Regions from separate parts of the Streptomyces sp. DSM 116795 genome, predicted to be linked through region 2. Evidence: riboswitches for the same ligand, from Rfam matches in the RefSeq annotation. Region 2 holds a riboswitch; the other holds the start of a gene.
The links. A riboswitch is a leader RNA that binds a small molecule or an ion and turns the genes downstream of it on or off. The one in region 2 is predicted to bind glycine.
Positions count from the first base shown of each region.

Region 1: it holds a riboswitch for glycine, as region 2 does, so the genes downstream of both, gcvT (glycine cleavage system aminomethyltransferase GcvT) here and gcvP (aminomethyl-transferring glycine dehydrogenase) in region 2, are expected to answer to the same signal.

Region 1 is NZ_CM147707.1:1,928,455-1,944,291, reverse strand. Features, by position in the region: gene ACSMXX_RS08190 (ABC transporter substrate-binding protein) at 1-1,162, opposite strand, end outside; gene ACSMXX_RS08185 (glycoside hydrolase 5 family protein) at 1,404-3,353, shown strand; gene manD (D-mannonate dehydratase ManD) at 3,458-4,699, shown strand; gene ACSMXX_RS08175 (ABC transporter substrate-binding protein) at 4,731-6,059, opposite strand; gene ACSMXX_RS08170 (class I SAM-dependent methyltransferase) at 6,548-7,213, opposite strand; partial or broken gene ACSMXX_RS08165 (transcriptional regulator) at 7,701-7,814, opposite strand; partial or broken gene ACSMXX_RS08160 (zinc-binding dehydrogenase) at 7,809-8,308, shown strand; gene ACSMXX_RS08155 (DUF899 domain-containing protein) at 8,525-9,256, opposite strand; gene ACSMXX_RS08150 (L-serine ammonia-lyase) at 9,557-10,951, opposite strand; gene ACSMXX_RS08145 (serine hydroxymethyltransferase) at 11,128-12,402, opposite strand; gene gcvH (glycine cleavage system protein GcvH) at 12,538-12,918, opposite strand; gene gcvT (glycine cleavage system aminomethyltransferase GcvT) at 13,055-14,230, opposite strand; glycine riboswitch at 14,375-14,483, opposite strand; gene ACSMXX_RS08130 (AAA family ATPase) at 14,848-15,540, shown strand; gene ACSMXX_RS08125 (enhanced serine sensitivity protein SseB) at 15,655-15,837, shown strand, end outside.
Region 2 is NZ_CM147707.1:6,973,406-6,989,242, forward strand. Features, by position in the region: gene ACSMXX_RS30130 (sugar phosphate nucleotidyltransferase) at 1-2,062, shown strand, start outside; gene ACSMXX_RS30135 (DUF881 domain-containing protein) at 2,121-3,017, shown strand; gene ACSMXX_RS30140 (small basic family protein) at 3,017-3,349, shown strand; gene ACSMXX_RS30145 (DUF881 domain-containing protein) at 3,355-4,419, shown strand; partial or broken gene ACSMXX_RS30150 (zinc-ribbon domain-containing protein) at 4,853-4,915, shown strand; gene ACSMXX_RS30155 (FHA domain-containing protein) at 4,937-5,380, shown strand; gene ACSMXX_RS30160 (bifunctional nuclease family protein) at 5,860-6,333, shown strand; gene ACSMXX_RS30165 (MerR family transcriptional regulator) at 6,560-7,129, shown strand; partial or broken gene ACSMXX_RS30170 (DNA polymerase IV) at 7,163-8,524, shown strand; gene ACSMXX_RS30175 (PRC-barrel domain-containing protein) at 8,596-9,036, opposite strand; glycine riboswitch at 9,293-9,387, shown strand; glycine riboswitch at 9,388-9,513, shown strand; gene gcvP (aminomethyl-transferring glycine dehydrogenase) at 9,574-12,474, shown strand; gene ACSMXX_RS30185 (DUF5999 family protein) at 12,559-12,765, opposite strand; gene ACSMXX_RS30190 (hypothetical protein) at 13,059-13,667, opposite strand; gene ACSMXX_RS30195 (glutamate-cysteine ligase family protein) at 14,242-15,738, shown strand.

The sequences.
Region 1 (15,837 bases), 5.0 Mb from region 2:
TCAGCGGGGCCGAGGCGGCGGCGGGCACGAGGCTGTCGGGCATCACCACACGCTCGACGTCGTCGCTGAAGGAGACCCGCGTCGACTCGGTGACCAGGGGGAACTTGGTCGAACCGCGCTGGCCGCGCAGGCCCATGGTGAAGCCGCTGTCGTCGACGAAGCGCTGCACGTTGTCCTTGCGGTAGAGGAACTTCACGAGCTTCTCGACCATGCCGATCTTCTTCCGTCCGTTGGGCGTGATCCAGATGCCGGTCGAGGTGGCGCCGGTGTAGACGGACGGCTTGCCGTACACGCCGTCCTCGGGCATCGGGAAGCCGCCGGCTTCGGTGTGGCCTGCGACGTCCTTCGGGACCGCGGCGATGGTGGAGGTCAGCGCCGACATCATCGCGGCGCGCTCGCTGAAGTACTCGGCGTTCATCTCGTCGGCGGTGAAGCCCTGCGCGCCCTTGCCGAACAGGCCGGTGTCGCGGAGCTGCGCGAAGTGCTTCAGGCCGCGTACGGCCTGCGGCTCCGCGCAGAAGCCCGCCTTGGCGAACACCCGCCTGGCGACGGGGGGTTCCATGAAGCCCTGCATGATCTGCATGAGCAGCTTCTGGCCGGACCAGTCGTTGCCGCCGACGGCCATGGGCGTGATGTTCTCCGCCCGCAGTGCCTTCACGGCCTCGCGCAGCGCGGGCAGGGTCTGCGGTATCTCCTCGACGCCGGCCTCGGCCAGCAGCTTCGTGTTGAACAGCACGGGCCAGGTGAAGCCGGACCAGGGGAAGCCGCGCACCCTGCCCTCGCTGTCGGTCCAGGCCTTGAGCGCCCCCGGCTGGACGCGGTCCTTCAGGTGCCACTCCTTCATGTACTCGTTCACAGGGAGCGTGGCGCCGAGCTCGGTCCAGGAGAAGGACTTGTCGTAGAGGTTCACGAGCATGACGTCGGCCTCCTTGTCCGCCAGCCGCGCCGTCTCGAAGACGTTGAAGATGTCGTCCGCGCTGTAGACGTTCTTGACCTCGGTCCCGGGGTTCTCACGCTCGAACTCCCGTATGGCGGCTCCGTACACGTCGGCTCCGGAGGTGCCGGGCGCGAATCTGCTGTGGACGACGAGGGTGTCCGGGTCGTCCGTCTTCGGGTCGAGCGGTCCTCCGCAGCCGGACAGCAGCCCTGAAACAAGTGCCATCACGGCCGCGCCTCCGCACGCCGTCCACCGCAAGCTCATCGGCCTTCCCCTTCCGTCCCGGCCGGCTCCGGCCGAGTTAAACGTTCTACAAGGGATGGCAGCGGACCGTAGCAGCGTCTCGGAAGCTCCCACAATGGGTCGACAGCAACGAAGTTAAACGATATACCGGTGAGTGGCTGCGGCGGTGCACACGCGGCCGAGGCAGCACGAGCCGGCAGTACGAGGAAGGGCAGGACAGGGCATGCAGCGCAACTCCGCGAAACTCACCGACCCCGAGGGCGACCCGCTGATGTGGGTCGGAGTCAACTACTGGTCCCGCACCGGCGGCCCTCTGATGTGGCGCAACTACGACGCCGCGGTGGTCGATGAGGAGCTGCGCACCATGCGCGACCACGGCATCACCCTCACCCGCAGCTTCCTGTACTGGCCGGACTTCATGCCGCAGGAGAACACCCTCGACCCGGTGATGCTCGAACGTTACGACGACTTCCTGGAGCGGCACGCGGCGCTCGGCATGCAGACCGTCCCCACCTTCCTCGTGGGCCACATGTCCGGGCAGAACTGGGACCCGGCCTGGCGCGACGGCCGCGACGTGTTCGGCGACGCCTCCTTCGTCGCCCAGCAGGAGTGGTACGTACGCGAGACGACCGCACGCTGGAAGGACCACTCCGCCGTCGCGGGCTGGCTGCTGACGAACGAGATTCCCATCTACGCGGACTGGCCCTCGCGCGGCATCGGCACGCTCGACGCGGAAACCGTCACCGCCTGGGCGAAGACCCTTACCGGCGCGGTGCGTTCGGCGGGCGCGACCCAGCCCGTCTCCATCGGCGACGGAGCCTGGGGCGTGGAGACCTCCGGCGCCGACAACGGTTTCCGCATCCGCGACCTCGCGGAGCTGGTCGACTTCCACGGCCCGCACGTCTACCGCATGGAGACCGACGCCGTACGCCAGCACCTTGGCGCCGCATTTGTCTGCGAACTCCTCGACATCGGCGGAAAGCCCGTGGTCATGGAGGAGTTCGGGCTCACCTCCGACTACGTCTCCGAGGAGAACGCGGCCCACTACTACCGGCAGATCCTGCACAGCACGCTGCTCGCCGGCGCGACCGGCTGGATGCCCTGGAACAACACCGACTACGACGCGCTGGAAGACCAGGAGCCCTACAGCCACCACCCGTTCGAGATGCACTTCGGCATCACCGACTGCGAGGGCCGCCCGAAGGAGCAGCTGCGCGAGGTCCATCGCTTCACCGAGGTGCTGAGGCGCACCGACGCACCCCGGCTGAGCCGCCCCGACGCACGCGCCGCCATCGTCGTCTCCTCCTTCCTGGAGAGGATGTATCCCTTCACCCAGCCCGGCGACCGCACCAGCGTCCTCGCCAACACCCGCCAGGCGTACGTCGCCGCGCGCGAGGCGGACCTGGGCGTGGGAGTGGCGAGGGAGGCCGACGGGCTTCCCGGCGACTGCTCGCTGTATCTGCTGCCGTCGGCGAAGCAGCTCACGGCGCCCGGCTGGTCCCGGCTGCGGCGGCTCGCGGAGTCGGGCGCGACCGTGTACGCCTCGTACTTCCTCGGCGAGCACATGAACCAGCGCGGCCCGTGGTGGCCCGGGCTCGACGAGACCTTCGGCGTCCGGAAGAAGCTGCGCTACGGCCTGGCCGACCCCATCGAGGACGACGAGCTGCGCATGGTCTTCCAGCGCGGCTTCGGCGGCATCGCCGAGGGCGAGGAGCTGGTCTTTCCCGTCGCCGGCACGGAGAACTCCCGCTCGTACCTGCCCGTCGAGCCGGACGGGGCGGAGGTCCTGGCGACCGACGCACACGGCCGCCCCGCGCTGCTGCGCCGCAGCACCGGGAAGGGCGCGCTGGTGCTGTGCACGTACCCCGTCGAGCACATGGCGGCGGTCACTCCGCGCGTCAATCCGGAGCCGACCTGGCGGCTGTACGCGGCGCTGGCCGCCGAGGCGGGGGCGGCACCGGAGGTGTCCGTCGCCGACCCGCGGGTGATGACGGGGCTGATGGAGCACGAGGACGGACGGAGCTTCGTGTGGTTCATCAGCCAGCACGACGAACCGCTGACCGCGGAGCCGGGGCTCCCCGCCGGCGCGGCGCTCCGCAGCCTCGACGGCGGTCCGCTGAGCGAGGTCGGGCTGCCCCCGTTCGGCGTCGTCGTCGCCGAGATGACACGGTGAGCACGGCAGGCCGCGGGTGAGGAGAGACCGCAGGCTGGAGAGGCCGCCTGCGGAAGAGGCCGCCGACGGGGAGAAACCGCCGACGAGGAGAGGAACACGGCAGCATGAGGATCGAGTCCGCCGAGACGGTCGTCACCAGCCCCGGGCGCAACTTCGTCACGCTGCGCCTGGTGACCTCGGACGGCATCACCGGCCTGGGCGACGCCACGCTCAACGGCCGTGAGCTGTCCGTCGCCTCCTACCTCCGGGACCATGTGGCGCCGCTGCTGAAGGGCCGGGACGCCCGGAACATCGAGGACACCTGGCAGTACCTCTACCGAGGGGCCTACTGGCGGCGCGGCCCGGTCACGATGGCCGCCATCGCGGCCGTCGACACCGCCCTGTGGGACATCAAGGCCAAGGCGGCGGGCATGCCGCTGTACCAGCTCCTGGGCGGAGCCAGCCGCCGCGGCGCCCTCGCCTACGGTCACGCCTCCGGGCGCGACATCCCCGAACTGCTCGACTCCGTACGGGCGCACCTGGCCGACGGCTACCGCGCGATCCGCGTACAGACGGGCATCCCGGGGCTCGACTCGGTGTACGGCGTCGCCGCCTCCGGAGCCGGCTCGGGCGAGCGCTACGACTACGAGCCGGCCCGCCGCAGCGCCTCGGGCCCGGCCCTGCCGGTGGAGGAGACCTGGGACACCCGGGCCTATCTGCGTCATGTGCCGCGCGTGTTCGAGGCCGTACGCGAGGAGTTCGGGCCGGAGATGCCGCTGCTGCACGACGGGCACCACAGGATGACGCCCATCCAGGCGGCGAAGCTCGGCAAGTCCCTTGAGCCGTATGACCTGTTCTGGCTGGAGGACGTCACTCCGGGCGAAGACCAGGCCGCGCTGCGCCTGATCCGCCAGCACACCACCACGCCGCTGGCGATCGGCGAGGTGTTCAACTCGGTGCACGACTACACCACTCTGCTCAGCGAGCGGCTGATCGACTACGTGCGCTCCGCGGTCACCCACACCGGCGGTGTCACCGCCATGAAGAAGCTGCTCGACCTCGCGGCGGTCTACGGCGTCCGCTCCGGGATGCACGGCCCGACCGACATCTCACCGGTGGGCATGGCGGCGGCGCTCCATCTCGGCCTGGCGGTACACAACTTCGGCATCCAGGAGTACATGCGGCACTCCGCCGACACCCTGGAGGTCTTCCGTACGTCGTACACCTTCGAGGAGGGTCTGCTGCATCCGTCCGGGACTCCGGGACTCGGCGTCGAGCTCGACACGGACGCCGCTGCCCGCTTCCCGTACGAGCCCGCCTACCTGCCCGTCAACCGCCTCGCCGACGGGACCGTCCACGACTGGTGAGCCGTGGGCGGCCCCTGCCGGGAGGCGCCGGTCAGGGCTGCTTGCGGTATTGCGCGCCGACCTTCCGTGCCTCGGTCTGCGACTTGCGCAGCGCCGCTGCCACGGACTGTTCCCCCTCGATGGCGGCGCTCAACTCCTGCGAGACGCTGTCACCGAGGCCTGTGAACTCGGGAATGCCGACGAACTGGATTCCGAGGGTGGGCCGCCTCTGCACGCCCGGCTTGCGCGGATCGGCCTCCCGGATCGCCTTCTCCGTCGCGTCGCCGAAGGCGCTCGCGGCCTTCCTGTACTGCGGCCGGTCGAAGGTCGACTCCCGCTTCCCGGCGGGCACGTTCTCCCAGCCGATCTCGCGGCCGACCAGCTTCTCGTACTCCTTGCTCGACGCCCACGAGATGAACTCCCAAGCCGAACGGGGCTGTTCGGACGACTTCTGCAGGCCCCACGCCCAGGTGTAGAGCCACCCTGAGGACTTGGTCTCCTCGATCGGCGCCGGTACGTAGCCGATCTTGTCCTTGACGGGTGATCCGTCGGCCTCCAGGGAACCGGCCCCGGCGGTCGCGTCGTACCACATCGCGGACTTGCCGTTCTTCATGTTGCGCAGGCAGCCGGCGTAGCCGGACTTCGCGGCGTTCTCCTCCCCGTGTTCGCGTACGAGGTCGACGTAGAACTGCGCCGCGTCGGCGAAGCCGGGGTCGGTGAGCTTCGCCTTCCAGCGCTGGTCGAACCAGGTGCCGCCGAAGGTGTTGACGACCGTCGTCAGCGGAGCGGCCATCTCCCCCCAGCCCGGCTGACCGCGCAGACATATGCCGCTCATGCCCTTCTCCGGGCGGTCGGCCTCCTCGGCCAGCGCCGCGACCTGCCCCCATGTGGGCTTCTCGGGCATCTCCAGGCCGAGCTTGTCGAAGACGTCCTTGCGGTACATCAGGAACGAGGACTCGCCGTAGAAGGGCTCCGCGTACACCTTTCCGTCCGCTCCGCTGAGGGAGAGCTGGATCGGCAGCAGGATGTCGCTCTGGTCGAAGCCGCGGTCCTTGGTGATGAACGAGTCCAGCGGCCTCAGCCAGCCGCGGCGGGCGTAGTCCCGCGTCTCGAAGTTGCTGATGGTGGCGACGTCGTAGCGCCCCGACTGGGCGGAGAAGTCCTTGTGGACCTGCTGGCGGACCTCGTTCTCGGGCACCGCGGTGAAGTCGACCCTGATGCCTGTCTTCTTCGTGAAGTGCTCGGCTGTGAGCTTCTTCAGCTCCAGCATCTGCGGGTTGTCGACCATCAGCACTTTGATGGACTTCTTCTCCGGCGGAGCCGTTTCCTGCGAGCTGCACGCCGTGAGCAGACTGGCCGTGACGGCCCCCGCCGCCACCATGCTTACCGTCCTTCCTCTGTATCCGGACCTTCTCCGGGAGTTGAACACAGACTCTCCTAGGGGTGGTTCCTGTGCGCGTCCCGCGAGGAGGTGTCCGGCAGCACCCGGGCCTTCCTCGGGGACACTGCCTCCGTGACACCTCGACGCAGCGTGACGCCGTTCGTGCGGAGAGTTCTACATGCCCGTGATAGCTGGAAAACAGTCCGAATGGCTTTCAATCCTGCCTGCTTTTGCCTGAGTTGAATCCTGCTTCGAATCCGCTGACCTGCGAAAGGAGGGAAACGGGCGGGTTCGGTCTGCCCGTTTCCCGCTTTGGGGGTGCCCGTTCCGCTTCCGATGGCCTAGGCCAAGTGCCGCCGCTACGCGGGTAGTTGACGACGAAGGGCACGACGAGGGGTCTTCACGGACCCCTCGTCGTGCCCTCTCGATTTCCTCACAGGCTGTCAGGCGGCGCGGCGACGACCGGCCGAGCGGCCGTCGCCGGCTGCTCAGCTCACCGACTTCGCGTCGGAGACGCTCCCCGGGTAGCGGCGCGACGGCACCACGGCCATTCCATGGGCAGCCGGTGTCCGCGGGCGCCTCGCGTGGTAGACGAGCGCGGGCGGCAGGTTCCGCCACACCGTGCGGCCCGGCACCACCTCTTCGAAGGTGGTGTGGAGCAGCTGCCGGAAACGCAGAGCCGACGCGAGTCGCAGGGCATGGACGTATCCGAAGGTCGTGAACGCTCCGTCCGGCGCGAGCACACGGCTCACCGCCGAGAGGATCTGGCGCTGCACGTCATGGGAGAAGGAGGCCCAGGGCAGGCCGCTGACGACCACGTCCGCCTTGTCCAGGCCCCGCTCGTCGAGGAGCTGCGGCAGCGTCGAGGCGTCGGCGTCGATCACCTCCACCTTCCGGCAGCGCCAGCGCAGCTGATCGGCCAGCCGCGGATTCGTCTCGATGGCCAACTGGTGTCCGCGACCGCTCAGTTGCTCTTCGATGATGGTGGTGACCGCCCCTGTCCCGGGGCCGAGCTCGACCACGACCGGGTCGCCGAGTTCGGGTACGGGGGCGGTGATCGCCTCGGCGAGTCTGGGGGAACTGGGTGCGACTGCGCCGATGTCGGCGGGTGATCGGAGGAACTCGCGCAGCATCGTGCCGGTCTCGCTCGTCAACGCTCTTTGCCTCTCGGGGACGTCAAGGGCTCGAGACCGGCCAGGAACGCAGCGCCTTCAGGTGGCTGACGGAGGGGCTGCGACGGGGGCGGCACGACCTCGCGGGAACAACCGTACCCATGGATTGCCGGATCACGGCCACGCCCGGGAAGCTAATGGTCGGTAACGTGCCTCACCTGCGGATTCCTATTCCGTGGCGGGGGTCCCGTATGTGGAGCATCCCCTCGAACCGGCCGCGCGGAGGCCGAAGCCGCAGCTGCGGGCGGAGCGGACGAAACGGGTTGTTACGGGCGGGCGAGGCTGTAATTCCGGCCACAGTCTCACGGCCTCGGGTCACGACCCGGGTCACGGCCCCGGGTCACATGGCCTCACGCGCTCGGTCACGGCCCCTGCCGCCGGACCGTCAGCACTCGATGACGTCGACCGCGAGGCCGCCGCGCGCTTCCCGCGCGGAGAGGGCCGTCCACGCTGGGGACTTCGCCCGCTGTCAGTCGGCCTTCTGCTCCGCGGGCAAGCCGACGTCCTGGGTGGCTGCCCAGGACGCGAGCGGCCGCAGTCCCTCTTCGGAGGGAGAGCCTGGTTCGGCGGTGCAGACGGTGAGGGCCTGTGCGCGGTGATCGCCGCCAAGGAGATGGGGGCCGAGCGGATCATCGCCATGTCCCGCCACGAGCCCCGCCAGAAGCCGGCCCGTGAGTTCGGCGCCACGGAGATCGTCACCGGGCGCGGCGATGAGGGCGTGGCCCGGATCAAGGAGCTGACCGGCGGGATCGGCGCCGACAGCGTGCTGGAATGCGTCGGCACGGACCAGGCCATGGAGCAGGCCTGCACTCCGCACGGCCGGGCGGCAACGTCGGTTTCGTCGGCGTGCCCCACGACGTGGCGGTGGACGGGCAGGAGCTGTTCTTCTCCCACGTCGGCCTGCGCGGCGGCCCCGCCCCCGTGCGCCGCTCCTTGCCCGACCTGATCGACCTCGTCTTCGAGGGCCGGATCGAACCGGGCAAGGTCTTCGACCTCACCCTGCCCCTGGACCAGGTCGCCGAGGGCTACCGGGCGATGGACGAGCGCGGCGCCATCAATGCCCTCCTCAAGCCCTGACCCTGCCACTCGCCGCTCACCGGGACGGACTGGGGACCGCCATGAACCCCACGTATCACTTCACCGGCCAAGTCGCCTTCGTCACCGGCGCCAGCTCCGGCATGGGCTTGACCGTGCGTTGCTAACGCAAGAGCCGGCACTTCGCCGCGCCTCGCCCTTGCAGCCACCCTGATCCGCTGCAAGGCGCTCACCGAACTCACCACGTGAGATGACGTCTCAGAGACCAGCGGATCTCGCGGGCGTCGCTGTGGCGTCGCCATTCGGGCCGTAGAGCCGGGCGACGTCGGGAGAGTCGAGCCAGTTGGAATAGGTGGGCGACTTCGGCCAACCGTCGGGTGAATCCTGCCATTCCTCCTGGCGGCCCCACGGCAGGATGTCGATCAACGCGAAGGTGTAGCTGAGCTGTTCGGTACCGCGGCCGTCGGTGTGCCAAGTGCGGTAGACATTCTGGCCGTCACGGAGGAACACGTTCACCGCGAATCCCGCGCCGGGTGGCGCGCCCACGTCGGCGCCGAACGAGCTCTCCGACGACGAGTACCAGTCCATCTTGTTGCCGACTTTGGCCTTGTAGGCCAGCGCTTCTCCGATGGGCCCGTTGGTGACGATGACGAAGCGGGCGTCATAGTTTTCGAGGAAGTCCAGCCGGACGTACTGCGACGTCAGCCCTGTGCAGCCGCCGCACTGCCACTCCGCGCCATCGGACCACATGTGGTTGTAGACGATGAGTTGGGAGCGCCCGTCGAATACGTCGACCAGCCGGGTGGGGCCGTCCGGACCGATCAGCGTGTAGTCCGGGAGCTCGACCATCGGCAGTCGGCGGCGTTGTGCAGCGATCGCGTCGAGTTCACGGGTGGCGGCCTTCTCTCGCACACGCAGATCGTCGAGCGCGGCCTGCCAGGTCTGCCGGTCGACCACTGGTGGTAGGGCGCCGGCTTTCTGCTCAGTCACGGTTCCTCCCGGGCTCGGATGAATCTGCTCCGATGTACTGACCGGAGACGACGGCGGAAATCATCGCGCCCAACGAGTGCGGGCCGGGTCACGGGACGCCGACACGCGCGCTACCGCGCAGCGCGAGCGGCCACACCTGGACTACTCCTCTGCCCAGCCCCTCCGTGGACAGGGAAACCTCAGGGATTCTTCAGGGACTCTCAGCTCCGTCACGGGGCCTTCCGAGGGCCTTCCGTCGTACGGACAGGGAAGCCGCGACAGCGCTGAAAGGCGCGAACCACCTGGTCAGAGGTGGTTCGCTCAGCACTCGATGACGTTGACCGCGAGGCCGCCCCGGGCCGTCTCCTTGTACTTGACCTTCATGTCGGCGCCGGTGTCCTTCATCGTCTTGATCGCCTTGTCCAGCGAGACGTGGTGCCGGCCGTCGCCCCGCAGGGCCATGCGCGCGGCGGTGACGGCCTTCACCGCGGCCATCCCGTTGCGTTCGATGCAGGGGATCTGGACGAGCCCGCCGATCGGGTCGCAGGTCAGCCCCAGGTTGTGCTCGATCCCGATCTCCGCCGCGTTCTCCACCTTCTCCGGACCGCCGCCCAGGACCTCGGCCAGACCGCCCGCCGCCATGGAGCACGCCGAGCCGACCTCGCCCTGGCAGCCGACCTCGGCGCCGGAGATCGAGGCGTTCTCCTTGAAGAGCAGTCCGACGGCGCCGGCGGCCAGCAGGAAGCGGACGATGCCGTCCTCGTCGGCGCCCGGCACGAACTCGGTGTAGTAGTGCAGCACCGCCGGGATGATGCCCGCGGCGCCGTTCGTGGGGGCGGTGACGACGCGGCCGCCCGCCGCGTTCTCCTCGTTCACCGCCATCGCGTGGAGCGTCAGCCACTCCGTCGCGTGCGCCTCGCGGTTGCCTTCGGCCCGGAGCTGGCGGGCGGCCGTCGCGGCCCTGCGGCGTACCTTCAGACCGCCCGGCAGGATGCCCTCCCGGGTCAGCCCGCGTGCGACGCAGGCGCGCATCACCTCCCAGATCTCCAGCAGCCCGGCGCGGATCTCCTCCTCCGAGCGCCAGGCCTTCTCGTTCTGGAGCATCAGCTCCGAGACGGACAGCCCGGTCTCGCGGGTGAGCCGCAGCAGTTCGTCGCCGGTGCGGAAGGAGTGCGTGAGCACGGTGTCGTCGGGCTTGATGGGGGAGCCGGCGCCCCCCTCGTCGAGCACGGCCTCGTCGACGACGAAGCCGCCGCCCACCGAGTAGTACGTCTTCTCCAGCAGCGTGCTGCCGGCGGCGTCGTAGGCGAAGAGCGTCATGCCGTTCGCGTGGTACGGCAGTGAGCGGCGCCGGTGCAGGACGAGCTGCGACTGCTCGTCGAAGGCGATCTCGTGGGCGTCCCCTATCTCCGCGGCCAGCAGCCGCAGCCGCTTCGACGAACGGATGCTCTCGACCCGTTCGTCGGCCCCTTCGACGTCCACGGACCGGGGCGACTCGCCCTCCAGCCCCAGCAGTACGGCCTTGGCGGTGCCGTGCCCGTGGCCCGTGGCGCCCAGCGACCCGTACAGCTCCGCACGTACGGACGCAGTGTGGGCCAGCACACCCTCGTTCTTCAGACGCCCGGCGAACATGCGGGCGGCGCGCATCGGGCCGACCGTGTGGGAACTGGACGGGCCGATGCCGATCGAGAAGAGGTCGAAGACGGAGACCGCCATGGCGGGCGCCTCCTTTCCGTGCGGGGCCTTACTGGTGGGCCTCGGGTCCGGTGGTGGCCGGACGGGGAACGGCCGGACGGCCGGGTGGCCGCGTGCCTGGTGCCGGGGTCGTCCGGTCGGCCGGATGGGGGCCGGTGCCGCGGAGCGGACGTCCGCACCGCGGCACCAGAGGCCTGTTACCTGCCCAGGCCGGGGTAGAGCGGGTGCTTCTCGGTGAGCGCCGTGACGCGGGCGCTCAGCGACTTCGCCTTGTCCTCGTCGAAGCCGGGCAGCAGCGCCTCGGCGAGGATGTCGGCGACCTCGCGGAAATCCTCCTCCTGGAAGCCGCGGGTGGCCAGCGCGGGCGTGCCGATGCGCAGGCCGGAGGTGACCATGGGAGGCCGCGGGTCGTTCGGGACCGCGTTGCGGTTGACGGTGATGCCGATCTCGTGGAGCCGGTCCTCGGCCTGCTGGCCGTCCAAGTCGCTGTTGCGCAGGTCGACGAGGATCAGATGGACGTCGGTCCCGCCGGAGAGGACGGAGACGCCCGCGTCCACCGCGTCCTGCTTCAGCAGCCGGTCGGCCAGCAGCCGTGCGCCGGTGACGGTGCGCTGCTGGCGCTCCTTGAACTCCTCCGAGGCCGCGATCTTGAAGGACACCGCCTTCGCCGCGATGACGTGCTCCAGCGGGCCGCCCTGCTGGCCCGGGAACACCGCGGAGTTGATCTTCTTGGCGTACTCCTTCTTCGAGAGGATCACGCCGCCGCGCGGGCCGCCGAGCGTCTTGTGGGTCGTGGTGGTCACGACGTCCGCGTACGGCACGGGCGAGGGGTGCAGACCGGCCGCCACCAGGCCCGCGAAGTGCGCCATGTCGACCATGAGCAGGGCGCCGACCTCGTCCGCGACGCGGCGGAACGCCGCGAAGTCGAGCTGCCGCGGATACGCGGACCAGCCGGCGATGATCATCTGCGGCCGGTGCTCGCGCGCCAGCCGCTCGACCTCCTCCATGTCGACCTGGCTGGTCTTCTCGTCCACGTGGTAGGCGACGACGTTGTAGAGCTTGCCGGAGAAGTTGATCTTCATGCCGTGCGTGAGGTGCCCGCCGTGCGCCAGGTCCAGGCCCATGATCGTGTCGCCCGGCTTGAGCAGCGCGAACATCGCGGCGGCGTTGGCGGAGGCACCGGAGTGCGGCTGCACGTTGGCGGCTTCCGCTCCGAACAGGGCCTTGATGCGCTCGCGTGCGATGTCCTCGATGACGTCGACGTGTTCGCAGCCGCCGTAGTAGCGGCGGCCCGGATAGCCCTCCGCGTACTTGTTGGTGAGGACGGAACCCTGGGCCTCCAGGGAGGCGACGGGAGCGAAGTTCTCCGACGCGATCATCTCGAGGGTGGACTGCTGGCGGTGGAGTTCGGCGTCGACGGCGGCGGCGACGTCCGGGTCCACCTCATGGAGAGAACTGTTCAGAAGCGACATGGAACCATCCCTGGTGGCAGGCCGGTCGGGCACATTGGCGGACATACGGGCGGCGTTGGGTCGTTGTGGGCCGGTTAGAGGGCCGGTTGCGTGGCCGCCTGCGGGCGGCCGTACGTGCGGGCGCGGAGCCGGGCGTCAGCTCCCGGCGGTGAACGAGGCGTACTCGTCGGCCGACAGCAGACCCGCCGGCTCGTCCGAGATACGCACCTTGAACAGCCAGCCGCCCTCGAACGGGGCGGAGTTGACCAGCGCCGGGTCGTCCACGACGTCCTGGTTGATCTCCGTGATCTCACCGGAGACCGGCGCGTAGAGGTCGCTGACCGACTTCGTCGACTCCAGTTCGCCGCAGGGCTCGCCCGCGGTGACGCTGTCCCCGGTCTCGGGGAGCTGGACGAAGACGACGTCGCCGAGCGCGTCGGCGGCGTGCGCCGTGATGCCGACCGTCGAGACGCCGTCCTCGGCGTCCGACAGCCACTCGTGCTCCTTGCTGTAGCGCAGCTGCTGCGGGTTGCTCATGTTGCGATTCTCCTGGATGAGAAGGGGACGGAGGGAATCAGTCTTGGCCAGTGGGACGCGGGACACCTCCAGGGGCACGGGTGTCGGCGCGCCACGGTCATGGGGTGTCCCTGCTCGAAGAGCACGGGGAGGGCCGTCAGCGCTGCCGCTTGTAGAAGGGGAGCGCCACGACCTCGTACGGCTCGTGCTTGCCGCGGATGTCCACCGCGACGCCCTCGGTGCCGGGCTCCGCGGACGCGGGATCGACGTACGCCATGGCGACCGGCTTGCCGAGGGTCGGTGACGGCGCACCCGAGGTCACCTCGCCGATCACCGAACCGTCCGCCGCGGAGACCACCTCGTAGCCCGCGCGCGGCACCCTCCGGCCCTCCGCGATCAGACCGACGAGCTTGCGCGGTGGCGCCTTCTCGGCCTGGGCCGCGGCGGCCTCCAGCGGCTTGCGCCCGACGAAGTCGCCGTCGTTCGTGGTCTTCTCGAACTTCACGATCCGGCCCATGCCCGCGTCGAACGGCGTTGTACGCGTGGTCAGTTCGTGCCCGTACAGCGGCATGCCCGCCTCGAGGCGCAGGGTGTCGCGGCAGCTCAGTCCGCACGGCACGAGACCGGCGGGCGCGCCCGCCTCGGTGAGCGCCTCCCATACGGCGACGGCGTCGGCGGGCGACACGAACAGCTCGAAGCCGTCCTCGCCGGTGTATCCCGTACGGGCGATGAGGGCGTCGCGTCCTGCGACGGTGCCCGGCAGGCCCGCGTAGTACTTCAGCCCGTCCAGATCGGCGTCCGTGAGGGCCTTGAGGCCGTGCCCTCCGGAGAGAATGGCTGCGGCCTCCGGGCCTTGCACGGCGATCAGCGCGTACGCGTCGCGGTCGTCGCGGACCTCGGCGGCGAAGCCGGTGCCGCGCTCGCTCAGCGCGTCCAGCACGGTCTGCGCGTTCGAGGCGTTGGCGACGACCATGTACGTCTCTTCGCCGGTGCGGTAGACGATCAGGTCGTCGAGGATGCCGCCGGAGGCGTCGCACAGCATCGTGTAGCGGGCGCGGCCGACGGCCAGCCGGGAGAGGTTGCCGACCAGGGCGTAGTCCAGCAGCTCGCCGGCCTGGCGGCCGGTGACGGTGATCTCGCCCATGTGGGAGAGGTCGAAGAGTCCCGCGCGCGTGCGCACCGCGACGTGCTCGTCCCGCTCGCTGCCGTAGCGCAGCGGCATGTCCCAGCCTGCGAAGTCGGTCATCGTGGCGCCGAGCGCGCGGTGTACGGCATCAAGGGCCGTGGTGCGCGGGGCCGGGGTGCCGGCGGTCCCGCTGTCGGTGTCGTTCATGTCAGGCTCCCGTGACTCGGTGACGCGGATGTCCTCCCCATCTGTCATCGGAACCTGAGAGGTTCGCCACGAGCCCTCGTGCACGGGCGGCGGCTTGCACCGTGGGTGGAGCCGCCCGTGGGCGGCCCGCTTTTCAGATCTGCCTCATCCTGCGCGGTATCGGTGCCTGAGAGATTCAAGGGAGGACTTGCTCCTTCGGCGCCCCGGTGACCCGCACACTGTGCGCGGCCGGGGACTCTCCCGCGTGGATTCGAACGGCCGGTATGCAGTTGACTGGCCCGCTCATCATGGCACGGCGGAGCAGGGGCGTCGACGGTGCGTGCCTCGCCTCGGGAGCGGTGCGTGCGTCCCTGCCGGAGAGCGGTGCGGTGCCTCGCCGCAAGAGCGGTGCGTGCGTCCCTGCCGGGGCGGTGCGTGCCTTTCGCGGCAGTCCCGCAGCGGTAAGGCCGCCTTGCTGCACATTACTGTTTCTTGACACTCTCGGAGGCGGACCGCCGACCGGCGGTCACCAGCCGGGGAGGGGCGATCAGGTGGGCAGCCTGCGCAGTGCGTACGCGACGGTGACCGGCTGGGGGTATTCATCCGCCGGGCAGCGCAGAGACGCCGGCGGCGCTCCGGTGGCGGCACCTGCGGCCGTCGAGACTCCGGCCCCGGCCGGCCCGTCCGCCGGGGCCGCCACGGCTGCCGCGGTCGGACCGGCCGTTCCGGCGCCTCCGGCTCCGTCCGCGGTCGCCGCCACCCTTCACGATCTGCGCGGCACGGAGATCCGCCGTACGCTCCGCTTCCCCGCCGGCGACAGGGTCGTGGTCTCGGGGCTCCCCGGCAGCGGCAAGTCGACGCTGATCCGCCGTGCCGTCGCCGTACAGGACACCGTCCGCCGCATCGACTCCCAGGACGTGCGCGAACGGTGGGCGGCCGCTCTCCCGCGCTGGCTGCCGTACGCCGTCTACCGGCCCCTCGTACGCCTCGCGCACTACGCCGGGCTGCGGCGCGCGCTCGCCTCCGGGGCGAGCGTCGTCGTGCACGACTGCGGCAGCCAGGCCTGGGTGCGCAACTGGCTCGGCCGGGACGCCCTCCGCCGCGGCCGCGCGCTCCACCTCGTACTCCTCGACGTACCGCCCTCGACGGCGCTGCGCAGCCAGGCCGAGCGGGGGCGGACCGTCTCCGACTACGCATTCATGCGCCACCGCCGTGCGGTACGGCGGCTCATCGCGGACGCGGAGGCCGGGCGGCTGCCCCGCGGATGCGAATCCGTGGTGCTCCTGGACCGGGGCGCTGCGGGGAGGCTCCCGGGCATGGCCTTCGACTGACGCGGGACGGACGGCCGACGGACGGCATGACTGACGGCGGGTGGGCGGCACGCGCACGCCCGCGCACCGGGACCGCCCGCACCCCGCCGTGACCACCGCACTAGGGTTTCCGCCATGACCATTCCTCAGCAGTACGGACCGGGCCACGGCGGAGGCTGGCCCGGCAACGAACTGGAGGAGGCCCTCGCCGCCTCCCTGCAGGTGCCCGGCGCGGGTGCCCGGCTGCTGGAGGTGCTCGGACGCAGCAGCGTCTGGGTCCCGTTGCCCGAGGGCGGCGGCCCGAACAGCCCCGACCTG
Region 2 (15,837 bases):
CGTCGACGACGACGGAAGGGTGGAGCGATTCCTGGAGAAGCCCACCTGGGGGCAGGTCTTCTCGGACACCGTCAATACCGGGATCTACGTCATGGAGCCCGAGGTCTTCGACTACGTGGAACCGGATGTGTCCGTCGACTGGTCCGGCGACGTCTTCCCGCAGCTGATGAAGGAAGGCAAGCCCGTCTACGGCTTCGTGGCCGAAGGGTACTGGGAGGACGTCGGCACACACGAAAGCTATGTGAAGGCACAGGCCGACGTGCTCGAGGGCAAGGTCGAGGTCGACATCGACGGCTTCGAGATCTCCCCCGGCGTGTGGGTCGCCGAGGGCGCCGAGGTCCACTCGGACGCGGTGCTGCGTGGCCCTCTCTACATCGGTGACTACGCGAAGGTCGAAGCGGGCGCCGAACTCCGCGAGCACTCCGTCATCGGTTCCAACGTCGTCGTCAAGAGCGGCGCCTTCCTCCACCGCGCCGTCGTGGACGACAACGTCTACATCGGGCCGCAGGCGAATCTGCGCGGCTGCGTCATCGGCAAGAACACCGACATCATGCGCGCGGCCCGCATCGAGGACGGTGCCGTCATCGGGGACGAGTGCCTCATCGGCGAGGAGTCCATCGTCCAGGGCAATGTGCGGGTGTACCCCTTCAAGACCGTAGAGGCAGGCGCGTTCGTCAACACGTCGGTCATCTGGGAGTCGAGGGGCCAGGCCCATCTCTTCGGCGCGCGTGGCGTCTCGGGAATCGTGAACGTCGAGATCACGCCGGAACTCGCCGTACGGCTCGCCGGGGCTTACGCGACCACCCTGAAGAAGGGGTCGACCGTCACCACCGCTCGCGACCACTCCCGCGGTGCCCGCGCGCTGAAGCGGGCCATGATCTCCGCGCTGCAGACCAGCGCCATCGACGTGCGGGACCTGGAGAACGTCCCGCTGCCCGTCGCCCGCCAGCAGACGGCACGCGGAAGCGCCGGCGGCATCATGATCCGTACGACACCCGGAGTGCCGGAGAACGTCGACATCATGTTCTTCGACGAACGCGGAGCCGACCTGTCCCAGGCCGCGCAGCGCAAACTCGACCGGGTCTTCGCGCGGCAGGAGTACCGGCGGGCGTTCCCGGGCGAGATCGGCGATCTGCGGTTCCCCGCGAGCGTGTACGACTCCTACACGGGCTCGTTGCTGCGCTCCGTCGACACCACCGGCGTCGAGGAGGCCGGCCTCAAGGTCGTCGTGGACGCGTCCAACGGCAGCGCCGGGCTCGTTCTGCCGAGCCTCCTGGGGCGGCTCGGTGTGGATTCGCTGACCATCAACCCCGGCCTGGACGAGTCCCGCCCGACCGAGACCGCCGACGAGCGCCGCTCGGGCCTCGTCAGGCTCGGCGAGATCGTCGCTTCCGCGCGCGCCGCCTTCGGCATCCGCTTTGACCCGGTCGGTGACCGCCTGTCCCTCGTGGACGAGCGCGGCCGGATCATCGAGGACGACAGGGCACTCCTGGTGATGCTCGACCTGATCGCCGCCGAGCGGCGCAGCGGGAAGGTGGCTCTGCCGGTGACCACGACCCGTATCGCCGAACAGGTCGCGGCCTACCACGGCACACAGGTGGAGTGGACGACGACGTCCCCCGACGACCTGACGCGCGTCGGCCGTGACGAGACGACGGTCTTCGGGGGCGACGGCCGTGGTGGGTACATCACCCCGGAGTTCAGCTCCGTCTTCGACGGCTCGGCCGCCTTCGTACGCCTCATCGGTCTCGTCGCCCGGGCGCAGCTCACACTCAGCCAGATCGACGCACGTATTCCGAGGGCACACGTACTCAAGCGTGACCTCGCGACACCCTGGGCGGTGAAGGGGCTCGTCATGCGGACCGTCGTCGAGGCCGCGGGCGACCGTTCCGTGGACACCACGGACGGCATCCGGATCGTGGAGTCCGACGGCCGGTGGGTGATGGTGCTTCCTGATCCCGCAGAGGCGGTCACCCATCTGTGGGCGGAAGGGCCCGACGACGCCTCGGCGCAGGCATTGCTGGACGAATGGTCCGCAGTGGTCGACAGCGCGGGCCGCTGATCGCAGAAGGGGTGGGCGGGTTCGGCGGCAGTGACCTTGCCGTGCGACGATGTGCGTCATGTCGCAGCAGCACCCTGAAGGGAGTACGGCTTCGGGGCGTGCGCGGCCAGATGCCTCCATGTCGCTGCTGACCAACGCGATGCACCACAGCCTCGACGACGGGTACGCACAGGCCGCTGCCCGCCGCGGAGCCGAAGGCCGGTCCGGCATGCCGCGGACCGTCAGCGCGAAGCTCTGGCTCGCCGCCGGGCTGGTGCTGGCCGCGCTGGTCGTCACCGTGGGGGCCGCCCAGGCACGGGTGTCCGCACCCGAACTCGCCAAGGAGCGGCAGGAGTTGATCACACGGATCGACGACGGCGACCGGCGTGCGGACTCACTGCAGAAGAGCGTCGACCAGCTCCGTAAGGACGTCGAGGCGCGGCAGCGCAAGGCTCTTGAGAAGCACGGGGGCGACGAGGCGGAGGTGGCAGGGCTGCTCTCGGGCGCGTTGCCAGTGCACGGGCCGGGCATCAAGCTGACCGTCGACGACGCCAAGGACACGCAGGACAGTGACTCCGGCGGCCCCCGTCAGAGCAGCGGATTCTCTGACAACGGGCGGGTGCGCGACCGGGATCTGCAGCGCGTGGTCAACGGCCTCTGGGAGTCGGGAGCCGAGGCCGTGTCCGTCAACGGTCAGCGCCTGACGTCACTTTCGGCGATCCGGGCCGCGGGCGACGCGATACTTGTGGACAACAAGCCGCTCGTGCCTCCGTACACCCTTCTCGCTCTGGGGCCGGGGAAGAAGATGAGCACGGCGTTCCAGGACAGTGCCGACGGGCAGTACTTGCAGGTGCTGCAGGAGAACTACGGTGTGCGCACCAGCATCAGCACTCAGGACGAGGTGCGGCTGCCCGCCGCGCCGAGCCTGATCGTACGAACGGCAAAGCCGGTGCAGACAGGAGAGGGCAGCAGATAGTGATCGCCGTACTGGGCCTCATCGTCGGGGTCGTGGCCGGGCTCGTGGTCCGGCCCGTCGTCCCGACGGTCGTCGAGCCCTATCTCCCGATCGCCGTTGTCGCGGCGCTGGACGCGGTCTTCGGCGGACTGCGGGCCATGCTCGACGGGATCTTCGACGACAAGGTGTTCGTCGTGTCGTTCCTGTCGAACGTGGTTGTCGCGGCGCTGATCGTGTTCCTCGGCGACAAGCTCGGTGTGGGTGCACAACTGTCCACCGGCGTCGTGGTGGTGCTCGGTATCCGCATCTTCTCCAACGCAGCCGCGATCCGGCGGCACGTGTTCCGGGCGTGAGGCCGATGAGCGACGGAGACGGCAACAAGCACCCCGGTGAACTGCCCCCCGAGGAGCCGGCGGGGGAGGGCGGCCCGGACCGGGACCGCGGCCCCTCCCGGCCAGTTGAGGAAGAGCGGGAAGGACGCACGCCCGGGAGCGCGGGGAGCGCCCGGCCCGGCAGGTCGCCCGGTGACGACGGCGACCCGGACGGGGATTCGCGGCATCCGCCGCAGAACCCGGTGGAGCCCGCTGACTCGGAGCCCGGCGACTCGGAAGACGGGGACGCACGCGGAGGGGCGCCACGCGAACCTGCGCGTGAGCAGCAGCCAACACCCGCTGATTCCGCAGGTGTTCCGCAGGAGCCGGAGCGTACGGGCCGGCAGCGGCTGGCGCAGGCGGTCTGGCCGCCCCGTGTGACGAGAGCCCAACTCATCGTCGCGCTCCTGCTGTTCGTGCTCGGCCTCGGGCTGGCGATCCAGGTCCGTTCCACGAGTGAGAACAGTGCGCTGCGCGGCGCGCGCCAGGAGGACCTGGTGCGCATCCTCGACGAACTGGACGACCGCACCAAGCGGCTCGAGGACGAGAAGCAGAGTCTCGAGGGCCAGCGCACCGAGTTGGAGAACAGCTCGGACCAGGCCGAGGAGGCCCGCAAGCAGACGCGCCAGAAGGCACGCCAACTCGGCGTGCTCGCAGGTACGGTGGGCGCTCAGGGGCCGGGGATCGAGCTGACCGTGTCTGATCCCGGCAAGTCCGTCGAGGCGGACATGCTCCTCGACGCCGTGCAGGAGCTCCGTGCCGCCGGCGCCGAGGCGATCGAGGTCAACAACGTACGAGTGGTTGCGAATACGTACTTCTCGGACAGCCCGGGCGGTGTGAGTGTGGACGGACACAAGATCAGTCCGCCGTACCGCTTTCAGGTGATCGGCAAGCCCAAGGACCTGGAGCCGGCCCTCAACATCCCCGGCGGTGTCGTGCAGACGCTGCGGAAGGAACAGGCCGACGCCTCGGTCAAGCCGTCCCAGGAGATCGTCGTGAACGCCTTGCGCTCTGCGAAACGGCCTGATTACGCTCGGTCATCCGGGCGTTGAGGTGGCGGCGGAGTCTTGCGGGGGGTCGGCGGACCCGGTGACCATCGCGTGAGGGAAACTGTCCGAAGGCCAGGGACGTTGTCTGGGCGTCGTACCGGCGGAGTGAGAGCATCGAAGGTCTGTCCTGCCCCACGGGCGGGTCTGTTTCGTGCGAGGGGAATCGCCCGTGAGTTTTTTTGCAAGGTTGTTCGGCAAGGGCCGCCAGGACCACGGCGGTAACGCCGCGCGGCGCCGGACCTCCCGGCAGCACGATGCTGCGGCGGGCACCGAGGGCGAGGGTGCCGGACGGCCGCTGTTCCGCGACGAGATCACCGCTCCCGGCGCTGGCCATGCGGGTGGTCAGGACGGGGTTTCGGTTGACCCCGCAGCATCGGGCCGCATAGGTTCCGGTGCACCATCAACCTCGAACAAGGGTGGAGGATCTGCCGTGCCGGTGTGTAGCAGGTGCGGGACCCAGGTCGCAGAGGCGAGCCGGTTCTGTTCCAACTGCGGGGCACCGCTCCGGGGCGGGGCCCCCGTGGTCGAGGGTTCCTCCGAGACGACCTCCACCATCTCGATCTCCGGCCTGGAGGCTTACGAGGCGGAGGCCACCGGCCAGCAGACTCCGCCGCTTTCCCCGGAGGCACAGGCCGCGGTCGACGCGCTTCCCCTGGGCTCAGCCTTGATGGTCGTCCGCCGCGGGCCCAACTCCGGCAGCCGCTTCCTGCTGGACGGGGAGCTCACCACCGCAGGCCGCCATCCCGAGAGCGACATCTTCCTTGACGATGTGACTGTCTCGCGGCGGCACGTGGAGTTCCGCCGTGGCCCCGACGGTGTCTTCACCGTCTCGGACGTCGGCAGCCTCAACGGCACGTACGTCAACCGGGAGCGCATCGAAGCCGGCGTTCCGCTCGCCAACGGCGACGAGGTGCAGATCGGCAAGTTCCGCCTCGTCTTCTTCGCCAGCAAGCGCGCGGTCTGACATACCGGTCTGACATACGTCGCAGGCCCACGGAGCCCTGCCACAGGCGGTGGGCAGAGAGCCCTGCGGTCACGGCTGCGAAGACCGGTCCGCGTGAGACCACGGAGGGCCGGGCTCTGCCACGTCGCCGCAGGGCCAGCGCCGCGCTCGCCGCAGGGCTCGGCGGCGTCCCGGCGGCTGCACTGTGACCAACGTCCCCTCTCAAGTGATCAAAGAGCAGCTGGACGCCGTCGTCCGGGCCCGATGCGGATTTCCGCCCGTACGGACACCTCCGGGGCGCCGGCTGTCCGCCCGGGCGGGGAATCCGCGTCGTGGGCCACCGTCCATGCAGGTCCGTACGGCCTTTGTGCGGGCGGCGCCGCGGTTCCGGGCCGCTGAGCAGGGCGACGTGGAGCGGCGGCCGGGTGAGTAGGTTCATACGACAGCTCAGGGTGGGTCCCGACTACCCAAACAGGCGGGGCACGGCCTAGGGTTGCTGTGTGAACGAGCTCGACGTTGTGGGTGTCCGGGTCGAAATGCCCTCCAACCAACCGATCGTGCTGCTGCGTGAAGTGGGTGGCGACCGGTACCTCCCCATCTGGATCGGCCCAGGGGAGGCGACCGCGATCGCCTTCGCGCAGCAGGGCATGACGCCTGCTCGCCCGCTCACCCATGATCTGTTCAAGGACGTCCTGGAGGCTGTGGGGCAGGAGCTCACGGCCGTCCGTATCACCGACCTGCGCGAAGGCGTGTTCTACGCCGAGCTGGTCTTCGCCAGCGGCGTCGAGGTCAGCGCCCGCCCGTCGGACGCCATAGCGCTTGCTCTGCGCACCGGTACGCCGATCTACGGCAGCGAAGGTGTGCTGGACGACGCGGGGATCGCCATTCCGGACGAGCAGGAGGACGAGGTGGAGAAGTTCCGCGAGTTCCTCGACCAGATCTCGCCCGAGGACTTCGGCACCAGTAGTCAGTGACCCTCCCGGGCCGCCGTCCCGCGCCCGCTCCGCCCGCGTGTGGACCGTGACGTCTTCCCTGCTCACGGTTACGGCAAACCACTCCTTGGGGCAATATCACCCGGCGTGCCGAGTGTGGCGATCGTTGACGCACCACGGGTGACTGCCTACCTTCAGTGAGGCAGGTCCTGGGGTATGCCCCGGGACGTGGAGGACGGAGGTCGGCGTGAGAAGTACCGGCGACGGTATGGCAGCGGACGGTTCTCCTCCGCCGGGGGGTTCCACAGCGCCGTCGCCGGGGGAGAGCGCAGGGGCCGAATCACAGGACCTGGTCGGATACCGCGGACCGACTGCTTGCTCCGCCGCAGGCATCACCTACCGCCAGCTCGACTACTGGGCGCGCACCGGGCTCGTGGAGCCGAGCATCCGCCCCGCGTACGGATCCGGCAGCCAGCGGCTCTACAGCTTCCGCGACATCGTGGTCCTCAAGATCGTCAAACGGCTGCTGGACACCGGCGTATCGCTGCAGAACATCCGCACCGCCGTCCAGCACCTGCGCTCCCGTGGCCGGACCGACCTGGCCAAGATGACGCTCATGAGCGACGGCGCCACCGTCTACGAGTGCTCCTCGCCCGACGAGGTCGTCGACCTGCTGCAGGGCGGACAGGGCGTTTTCGGGATCGCCGTGGGAGTGGTGTGGAAGGACGTCGAGGCGGCCCTGGCGCAGCTGCACGGCGAACACGTCGACTCGGGCGAGACCATCGTCGGCGACCATCCCGGGGACGAACTGGCACGGCGCCGCAACCGCGCCGGCTGAGACTGTCGGACCCATGCGGCAGCATCGACAAGTGTGAGAAGCGTTCCGACGATCCTGCACCTGGACATGGACGCCTTCTTCGCTGCCGTCGAGCAGGCTTCCAAGCCCAGCCTCCGGGGGAAGCCGGTCGTCGTGGGCGGTCTCGGCCCGCGCGGAGTCGTCTCCACGGCGTCGTACGAGGCGCGGATCTTCGGCGTCCATTCGGCCATGCCCATGGCGCAGGCCCGTCGGCTGTGCCCCAATGCCGCCTATCTCGCACCTCGCTTCAGCCTCTACCGGGAGGTGAGCGAAGCCGTGATGGAGATCCTCGGTGAGCTGTCGCCGCTCGTGGAGCCACTCAGCCTGGACGAGGCGTTCGTCGACCTCGAGGCGGGTGACGCGCTGACGGAAGGCTCTGCCTCCCTTGCCGTACGGGCCGTCGGTGAGCGCTTGCGGGACAGCATCAGCAAGAGCACGGGCCTCAACGGATCGGTGGGACTGGCCGGCTCCAAGATGCTGGCCAAGATCGCATCGGAGGAGGCCAAGCCGGACGGACTCGTCGTCATAGAGCCGGGGACGGAGCGTGAGCTCCTGGCTCCCATGTCCGTACGCACCCTGCCAGGGGTCGGCCCGGCCACGGCCGAGGTCCTCCGCCGGGCGGGGATCACCACGGTCGGGGACACGGCGGAGGCGGGAGAGGCGGAGTTGCTGAGGCTCCTCGGCCGAGCGCACGGCACCTCGCTGTACGCGATGGCGAACGGATGGGACGACCGCCCGGTGATCGCGGAGCGCGATGCGAAGTCCGTGTCGGTGGAGGACACCTTCGACGTGGACCTCACCGACCGGGCGCTCGTACAGGCCCATGTCGCGCGGCTAGCCGACCGCTGTGTGGAGCGGCTGCAGGCGGCGGGGAGGTCCGGGCGCACCGTTGCGATCAAGGTGCGGAGCTACGACTTCTCCACGCTGACGCGCTCGGAGACGCTGCGGGGCCCCACCGACGACCGCGGCGTGGTGCGGGAGGCGGCGGCCAGGCTGATCGACACGGTGGACACCACCGCCGGGGTACGGCTGCTCGGTGTCGGCGTGAGCGGTCTGGCGGACTTCACACAGGAGGACCTGTTCGCACAGGCACAGGCCACGGCGGATGCGGCTGAAGCGATGGCGGCGGCCGACGACGCCCGGCAGCGGGAGGGACCGGGCCCGGCGGCCGCGCCCGAGGCGGCCGAGGCGCCGGCCGACCGGCGCTGGGTCCCGGGGCGGGACGTACGGCATGCGGAACATGGCCACGGCTGGGTGCAGGGCAGCGGCCTCGGACGGGTCACCGTGCGGTTTGAGGATCCGGGGTCGGTGCCCGGGCGAGTCCGTACCTTCTCCGTGGACGATCCCGCTCTGGAGGCGGCCGAGCCGCCGCCCCTCGCGGCGATGTCGCGCACGGAAAGTACGGACTCGTTGGGCCGGACGGGGGAGGCGGCCAGGGAGGAATCGGTTCAGCTCTCGGAACCCGCTATCCGCCCGAAGTCCCTGTCGGGAGCGGGTGAGACGGAGGAGGAAGCGGCGGGAGAGTCCTCGGACGCCGGGGACGGGGAGGCAGAGGGGCGCGAGGCTTCCGCGGAGGGCGGCACGTCCAGTCCGTAGTGGAGATAGAGCTGGAGCTCCTGGCGGGGGGAGAGGTGTCTGCCCACGCCCAGTACGGGGGTGCTGCGCACCAGAGCGCGGTCGAAGGGGACGCGCAGGAAGCCGCTGACGAGTTCGCTCGGCTCCAGCGGTACGAGGGTCTCGCGCCGGAGAAGCCCGGTGCGCACGGCAGCCCACTCGGGTTCGCCCGTCGCGTCGTCGAGATACACCTCGCCCACCGTTCCGATCTTGCAGCCGCTGCTGTCGAGTGCTTTGCGTCCGATCAGGCTCCGGGGATCGATGTCGTGCTGCACGGTCCCTCCAAGTCGACGTGACCAGGGCACCGGGTGCGTGACGATAAGAGGCCGGTCCTGGGTCTGGTGGTTTGACGAACCCCTCCCTCGGCCTGTCGTACTGCCGCGCAACGGCGTGCTGCGGGGGCGCCGGGGGACGCCGGGAGCCGGTCGTACAAGCCGTATTACCACCCAAAGGCACATTTCAGCGGTTGGCCACCCGAGTGCACCTCCGGCTCCTGCCGGACAAACCGCTGGTAGGCTCGGAAGCGGCTGTTGACCCCGAGCGGGAGAGTCCTCCGGTGCAGCCGGAGGCGCCGAAGGAGCAACTCCTCCCCGGAATCTCTCAGGCTCACGTACCGCGCGGGCGAGGTCACTCTGGAAAGCAGGGCGGGCCGAGCAGTGCCTGGGCTCCTCCTCACCGACGGTGAAAGCCGGGTTCCCGTCCAGCCGGGCGGACCGGTGAAACTCTCAGGTCGAGATGACAGAGGGGGAGGGCGTCCGGGCACCAGCGCCATGGTGTCCCCGTAGGTCACAGCGACCAGGAGGCCCCCGCAGATGACTGCCAACCGCATCCCTCTCACCGATCTGGAACGCGGAACTCCCTTCGAACGACGGCACATCGGCCCCGATACCGGTGCGCAGGCCAAGATGCTCGCCCAGGTCGGGTACGGCTCCCTCGACGAGCTGACGGCCGCGGCGGTCCCCGAAGTGATCAAGAGCAATGAGGCCCTGCGTCTGCCTCCCGCCCGAACCGAGGCCGAGGTCGTCGCGGAGCTGCGGGAGTTCGCCGCCCGCAACCAGGTGCTCCCGTCCATGATCGGCCTCGGCTACTACGGGACCTTCACGCCCGCGGTCGTCCTGCGCAACGTCATGGAGAACCCGGCCTGGTACACCGCGTACACGCCGTATCAGCCGGAGATCTCGCAGGGCCGCCTGGAGGCTCTGCTCAACTTCCAGACCATGGTGGCCGACCTGACGGGTCTGCCGACCTCCGGCGCCTCCCTCCTGGACGAGCCCACGGCGGCGGCCGAGGCCATGGCCCTCTCCCGCCGTGTCGGCAAGGTCAAGCAAGGCGTCTTCCTCGTCGACGCGGACTGCCTTCCGCAGACGATCGCCGTCATCCGCACCCGCGCCGAGCCGACCGGCGTCGAGGTCGTCGTAGCGGACCTGGACGACGGCATCCCCGCGGACGTGGCGGAGCGGGGCGTCTTCGGGATGCTGCTGCAGTACCCGGGAGCCTCCGGCGCCGTGCGGGACCACCGTGCCGTCATCGATCAGGCTCACGAACTGGGTGCGGTCGTGACCGTCGCCGCCGATCTGCTGGCCCTCACGCTGCTGACCTCCCCGGGCTCGCTCGGCGCGGACATCGCAGTCGGCTCCAGTCAGCGTTTCGGTGTGCCCATGGGCTTCGGCGGGCCGCACGCGGGCTACATGTCGGTGCGCGAGAGCTACGCGCGCAGCCTCCCCGGCCGCCTCGTCGGAGTCTCCAAGGACGCCGACGGCTCGCAGGCCTACCGCCTCGCCCTGCAGACCCGCGAGCAGCACATCCGCCGCGAGAAGGCCACCAGCAACATCTGCACTGCCCAGGTGCTGCTCGCGGTGATGTCCGGGATGTACGCGGTGCACCACGGGCCGGAGGGCCTTGCGCACATCGCACGCCGTACGCACCGCTACGCGACGCTGCTCGCCGAGGGGCTGCGCGCAGGCGGCGTCGAGATCGTGCACGGCAGCTACTTCGACACCGTCACCGCCCGGGTGCCGGGCCGTGCGGCCGAGATCGTCGCCCGTGCGCGGGAAGCCGGTGTGAATGTGCGGGAGACAGACGCCGACCACGTCGGCATGGCCTGCGACGAGACCACGAACCGGGCGCAGCTGGAGGCCGCCTGGTCCGCCTTCGGCGTCGAGGCGGATCCCGCCGAGCTGGACGCCCGCGCTGCGGACGACGCCCTGCCCGACGCACTGCCCGAGGCGCTGCTGCGCACCGACGACTACCTGACGCACCCCGTCTTCCACGAGTACCGGTCCGAGACGGCGATGCTGCGCTACCTGCGCAGGCTGGCCGACCGCGACTACGCGCTGGACCGCGGCATGATCCCGCTCGGGTCGTGCACGATGAAGCTCAACGCGACAACCGAGATGGAGGCCGTCACCTGGCCCGAGTTCGCGGGGCTGCATCCCTTCGCACCGGCCGACCAGGCCGAGGGCTACATTGCGCTCATCCGCCAGCTCGAAGAGCAGCTCGCGGAGATCACCGGCTACGACGCGGTCTCCCTGCAGCCCAACGCCGGCTCGCAGGGCGAACTGGCCGGGCTGCTCGCCGTACGCGCCTACCACCGCTCACGCGGCGACGACCAGCGCACCGTGTGCCTGATCCCCTCCTCTGCGCACGGCACCAACGCTGCCAGCGCCGTGATGGCGGGCATGCGCGTGGTGGTCGTCAGGACCAGCGAGGACGGTGACGTGGACACCGCCGACCTGCGCGCGAAGATCGAGCAGTACGGCGACGAACTGTCGGTGCTGATGGTCACCTACCCCTCCACGCACGGGGTCTTCGAGGAGAACATCACCGAGATCTGCGCCGCCGTGCACGACGCCGGCGGTCAGGTCTACGTGGACGGCGCGAACCTCAACGCGCTGATGGGGCTCGCGCGGCCCGGCAAGTTCGGTGCCGACGTCTCCCATCTGAACCTGCACAAGACCTTCTGCATCCCGCACGGCGGCGGCGGTCCCGGCGTCGGCCCGATCGGGGTGCGCGAGCACCTCGCCCCGCACCTGCCCAACCACCCGCTGCAGCCCGCCGCGGGACCGGCGAGCGGCATCGGCCCCGTCTCCGGCTCACCCTGGGGCTCGGCCGGGATCCTGCCGATCTCCTGGGCGTACGTGCGGCTGATGGGAGCCGAAGGGCTGCGCCGTGCCACACAGGTCGCGGTGCTCGGCGCGAACTACATCGCCAAGCGCCTGGAACCGCACTACCCGGTGCTCTACACGGGGCCGCGCGGGCTGGTCGCGCACGAGTGCATCATCGACGTACGGCCGCTGGCGAAGCAGACCGGCGTCACCATCGACGACGTGGCCAAGCGGCTGATCGACTACGGCTTCCACGCACCGACCATGTCGTTCCCCGTGCCGGGCACGCTCATGACGGAGCCCACGGAGAGCGAGGACTTGGCAGAGCTGGACCGCTTCTGCGAGGCGATGATCGAGATCCGCGGTGAGATCGACAAGGTCGGCTCGGGGGAGTGGCCCGCCGAGAACAATCCGCTGCGCAACGCGCCGCACACCGCAGGGCAGTTGAGCGGGGACTGGGCGCACCCCTACGGGCGCGAGGAGGCGGTGTTCCCCGCGGGAGTCAGCGCCTCGGACAAGTACTGGCCGCCGGTGCGGCGTATCGACGGCGCCTTCGGCGACCGCAATCTGGTGTGCTCCTGCCCGCCGTTGGAGGAGTACGACGGCTGAGCCGGCGCGGCGGAGCAACGCCGCATACGTCAGGGCCGGTTCGGTGGGACACCGGGCCGGCCCTGGCTCTGCGCCGCTGCGGGATCAGGCGGCGGTGGCGATGTTGCGGCTGTCGAGCGGACGGTGCGGATCGATGATCTTGCCGTCCGGCAGGAGTTCACCCGTGTCCTCGAAGAGGAGAACACCATTGCACAGCAGGCTCCAGCCCTGTTCCGGGAAGTGAGCCACAGGGTGTGCGGCTTCCCGGTCGGCGGACTCGGCTGTCGGGCAAGGTGGCTGGTGCTGGCACATTGTCGCTGTCGTCTTCCGTAGTGTCGTGATGTCCGTGTTGCGGCTGGTAACGGTGTCCATTGCCGCCCCCCGTTCCGGTGCGTGTCCCAGTGTTCCCCCGCGGAGGAGATTCCGCAGGGATTTCGTGTCACCACTCCTCAACCAGGACAGACGCATCACTCGTGCGGGTGGTTGCCGTCAACTCCACCGCTGTTACGGGTGGTTTGCCGTATTGGTGCTGCGGGGAGCCCTGGCCCGGAACCGCGCGAGGTGCCGCGTACCGTACCGCACCTCGTTCACATCCCCCGCTTCGTTCACGCCCCGCTTCGCAGCAGCGTCGTCGTCGTGACCGAACGCCTGGTCAGCAGCGGCAGCAGCGCGTCCGCCCGGTGCGGTACGCGGGCAGCGATGCCCGGAGGAGCGGGCGCCAGCGGGATCAGCAGGTCGGAGGGCTGCGGTGTGCCCTCGGTCATGTCCGCGTCGGCGTTCCCGTGCAGCCACAGCGTGAGCATGTACAGCCGCGGCACGGACAGCAGCCGGGGCTGGTGGAGCCCGGGCAGCGACTCGGCCTGCCGCAGGGCCCGTTGGGACGAGGCGACGTAGGGGCCGCCGCAGAAGTACGCGAACGCCCACCCGTCGGAGGTGAGCAGTGTCTCCGCGGCGCCGACCGCGGCCGATCCGGCGGGGGCGCCCGCATCCCGCAGCAGGAAGCGCCAGCCGGTGAGCCGCGTGGACGGGGCCGCGGCGGCCGGGCGGTCTCCGGTCAACTCATGGACGGGCAGCGGGAGTTCGATCTCCAGTGCGCGCCCGGCTCCGTCCGCGGTGAGAGGCGTGCGTCCCCGGTGCGCGGGAGGCCGGGTGCGAAGCGCCGCAAGGACGCTGCGTGATGCGGAAACCGGGGCGGAAGGGACCTGCAGCGGCATGATGGGTCGCCACCTCTCACTGGAGATCACGTGGTGCTCTGCATGGCGCGGACAGCACTGTCGGCGTGGGAAGACCGCGAGCCGCGGGCGGACGCGTCGACTGCGGGCCCCCGGACCGTCCGGTGATACCGCGCCTCGGCCTCTGCCCGGAGTTTATACGAAGGGTGCTACATCACCATTTCTGCTAACGCGCCAGGGTTGTTAACGCAAGGCGGTATCCGGTCGGCGTGGTGCGGTACTTGACTGCTTGTCCTGTGGTGCCCGGGCCTGCTGCCTGGGGCGACGGTGCTCCGGTGGTCGGCCGGATCCTGTCTGCCTTTCCCACAATGACTGTGCGTCCGGACTGGGACTCCTGCCGCATGCCAGAGGAACGTGACGCCCGGCGCGATATGCGGCAGTCACCGGCGGCCGGGTTCCGGACTCGTACCTTCCGGGCCGGGCCTTGAATCGAGCGCGGCCCCTGCCGGAGGACCGGCGGGACGGGAGTCTCAAAACGCGCGGCCTAGGCGTTATCCACCTGCCCGACGGGCATCATGGCTGACACCATGCGGCCGTATCGAGGAGGGACACCCCGATGGGTGAGAAGGTCGTCTCCGACGGGTTCGACCTGTCCGCTCGGCATCGGTACAGGCGGAAGCTGAAGGAGTGCCTCGAGGCGTTCGGGGTGCTCCTGGACGAGGGACGGTTCGAGCGCCCGCGGAATCTGATGGGCCTGGAGATCGAGCTGAATCTCGCGGACGCCGACGGAATGCCCCGCATGATGAACGCCGAGGTGCTGCGGCGTATCGGCAGCCAGGATTTCCAGACGGAACTCGGGCAGTTCAATCTCGAGGTCAATATCGTGCCGCACCGCCTGTCCGGGCGGGTGTTCGATCAGCTGGCGGAGGAGCTGCGTACGGGGCTTGGCTATGCCGACAGGCAGGCCCGGGAAGAGGGCGCCCGGATCGTGATGATCGGCATCCTGCCCACGCTCACGGACGAGGACCTCGTCTCGTCGAACCTGACCGAGGTGGACCGCTACACCCTGCTCAACGACCAGATCATGGCTTCGCGGGGCGAGGAGGTCGTCCTCGACATCGAAGGCGTCGAGCGGCTGACCCGTAACTCCGCCTCGATCGCGCCGGAGGCAGCGTGCACCTCGGTGCAGCTGCATCTGCAGGTGACGCCGGATCGTTTCGCCGACGTGTGGAACGCATCGCAGGCGGTCTCCGCCGTGCAGGTCGCCATGGGCGCCAACTCGCCCTTCCTGTTCGGCCGTGAGCTGTGGCGCGAGTCGCGCATCCCGCTCTTCCTGCAGGCGACCGACACCCGGCCGGCTGAGCTGAGCGCACAGGGCGTACGGCCGCGCACCTGGTTCGGCGAGCGGTGGATCGGTTCCGTGTACGACCTGTTCGAGGAGAACCTGCGCTACTTCCCCGCGCTGCTGCCCATCTGCGACGACGAGGACCCGCACGGCGTACTGCGGCAGGGAGGCACCCCCGGCCTCCCGGAACTTGTGCTGCACAACGGGACCGTCTACCGCTGGAACAGGCCGGTGTACGCGGTCACCGCCGGCGTCCCCCATCTGCGCGTGGAGAACAGGGTGCTGCCCGCGGGCCCCACGGTGGCGGACGTGCTCGCCAACACCGCTCTCTACTACGGACTGGTGCGCAGCCTCGCCGACGAGCCGCGCCCGGTCTGGACGAGACTGCCCTTCGGCGCCGCGTCCGCGAACTTCGAGGCGGCCTGCCGGTACGGCATCGAGGCCGAACTGACCTGGCCGCGGCCCGGCCGCCCCGGCGGCCTCGCCACTGTGCCGGCGGTCCGGCTCGTACAGGAGGAACTGCTGCCCATGGCGGCCGCCGGGCTGGAGGCGTGGGGCGTCGAGAGCGGCGACCGCGACCGCTGCCTGAGCATCATCGAGGAACGCTGCCGCCGCCGCGTCAACGGCGCCTCGTGGCAGGCCGCCGCCTACCACCGCTGCGTCGACTCCGGGCTCGACCGGGAGAAGGCGCTCGCGGCGGTCACACGGCGCTACTGCGAACTCGCCCGCACGGGCGAGCCGGTGCACACCTGGCCCCCAGGGGCCTAGCGGTACGGCCCGCGCCCCGGCCCGTGCGGCCGGACCCCGCTTCGCACGCCCCGTCCGCGTCCGGCAAGCTATGCACGTCCCCGGCTGTCGCGTACCGGT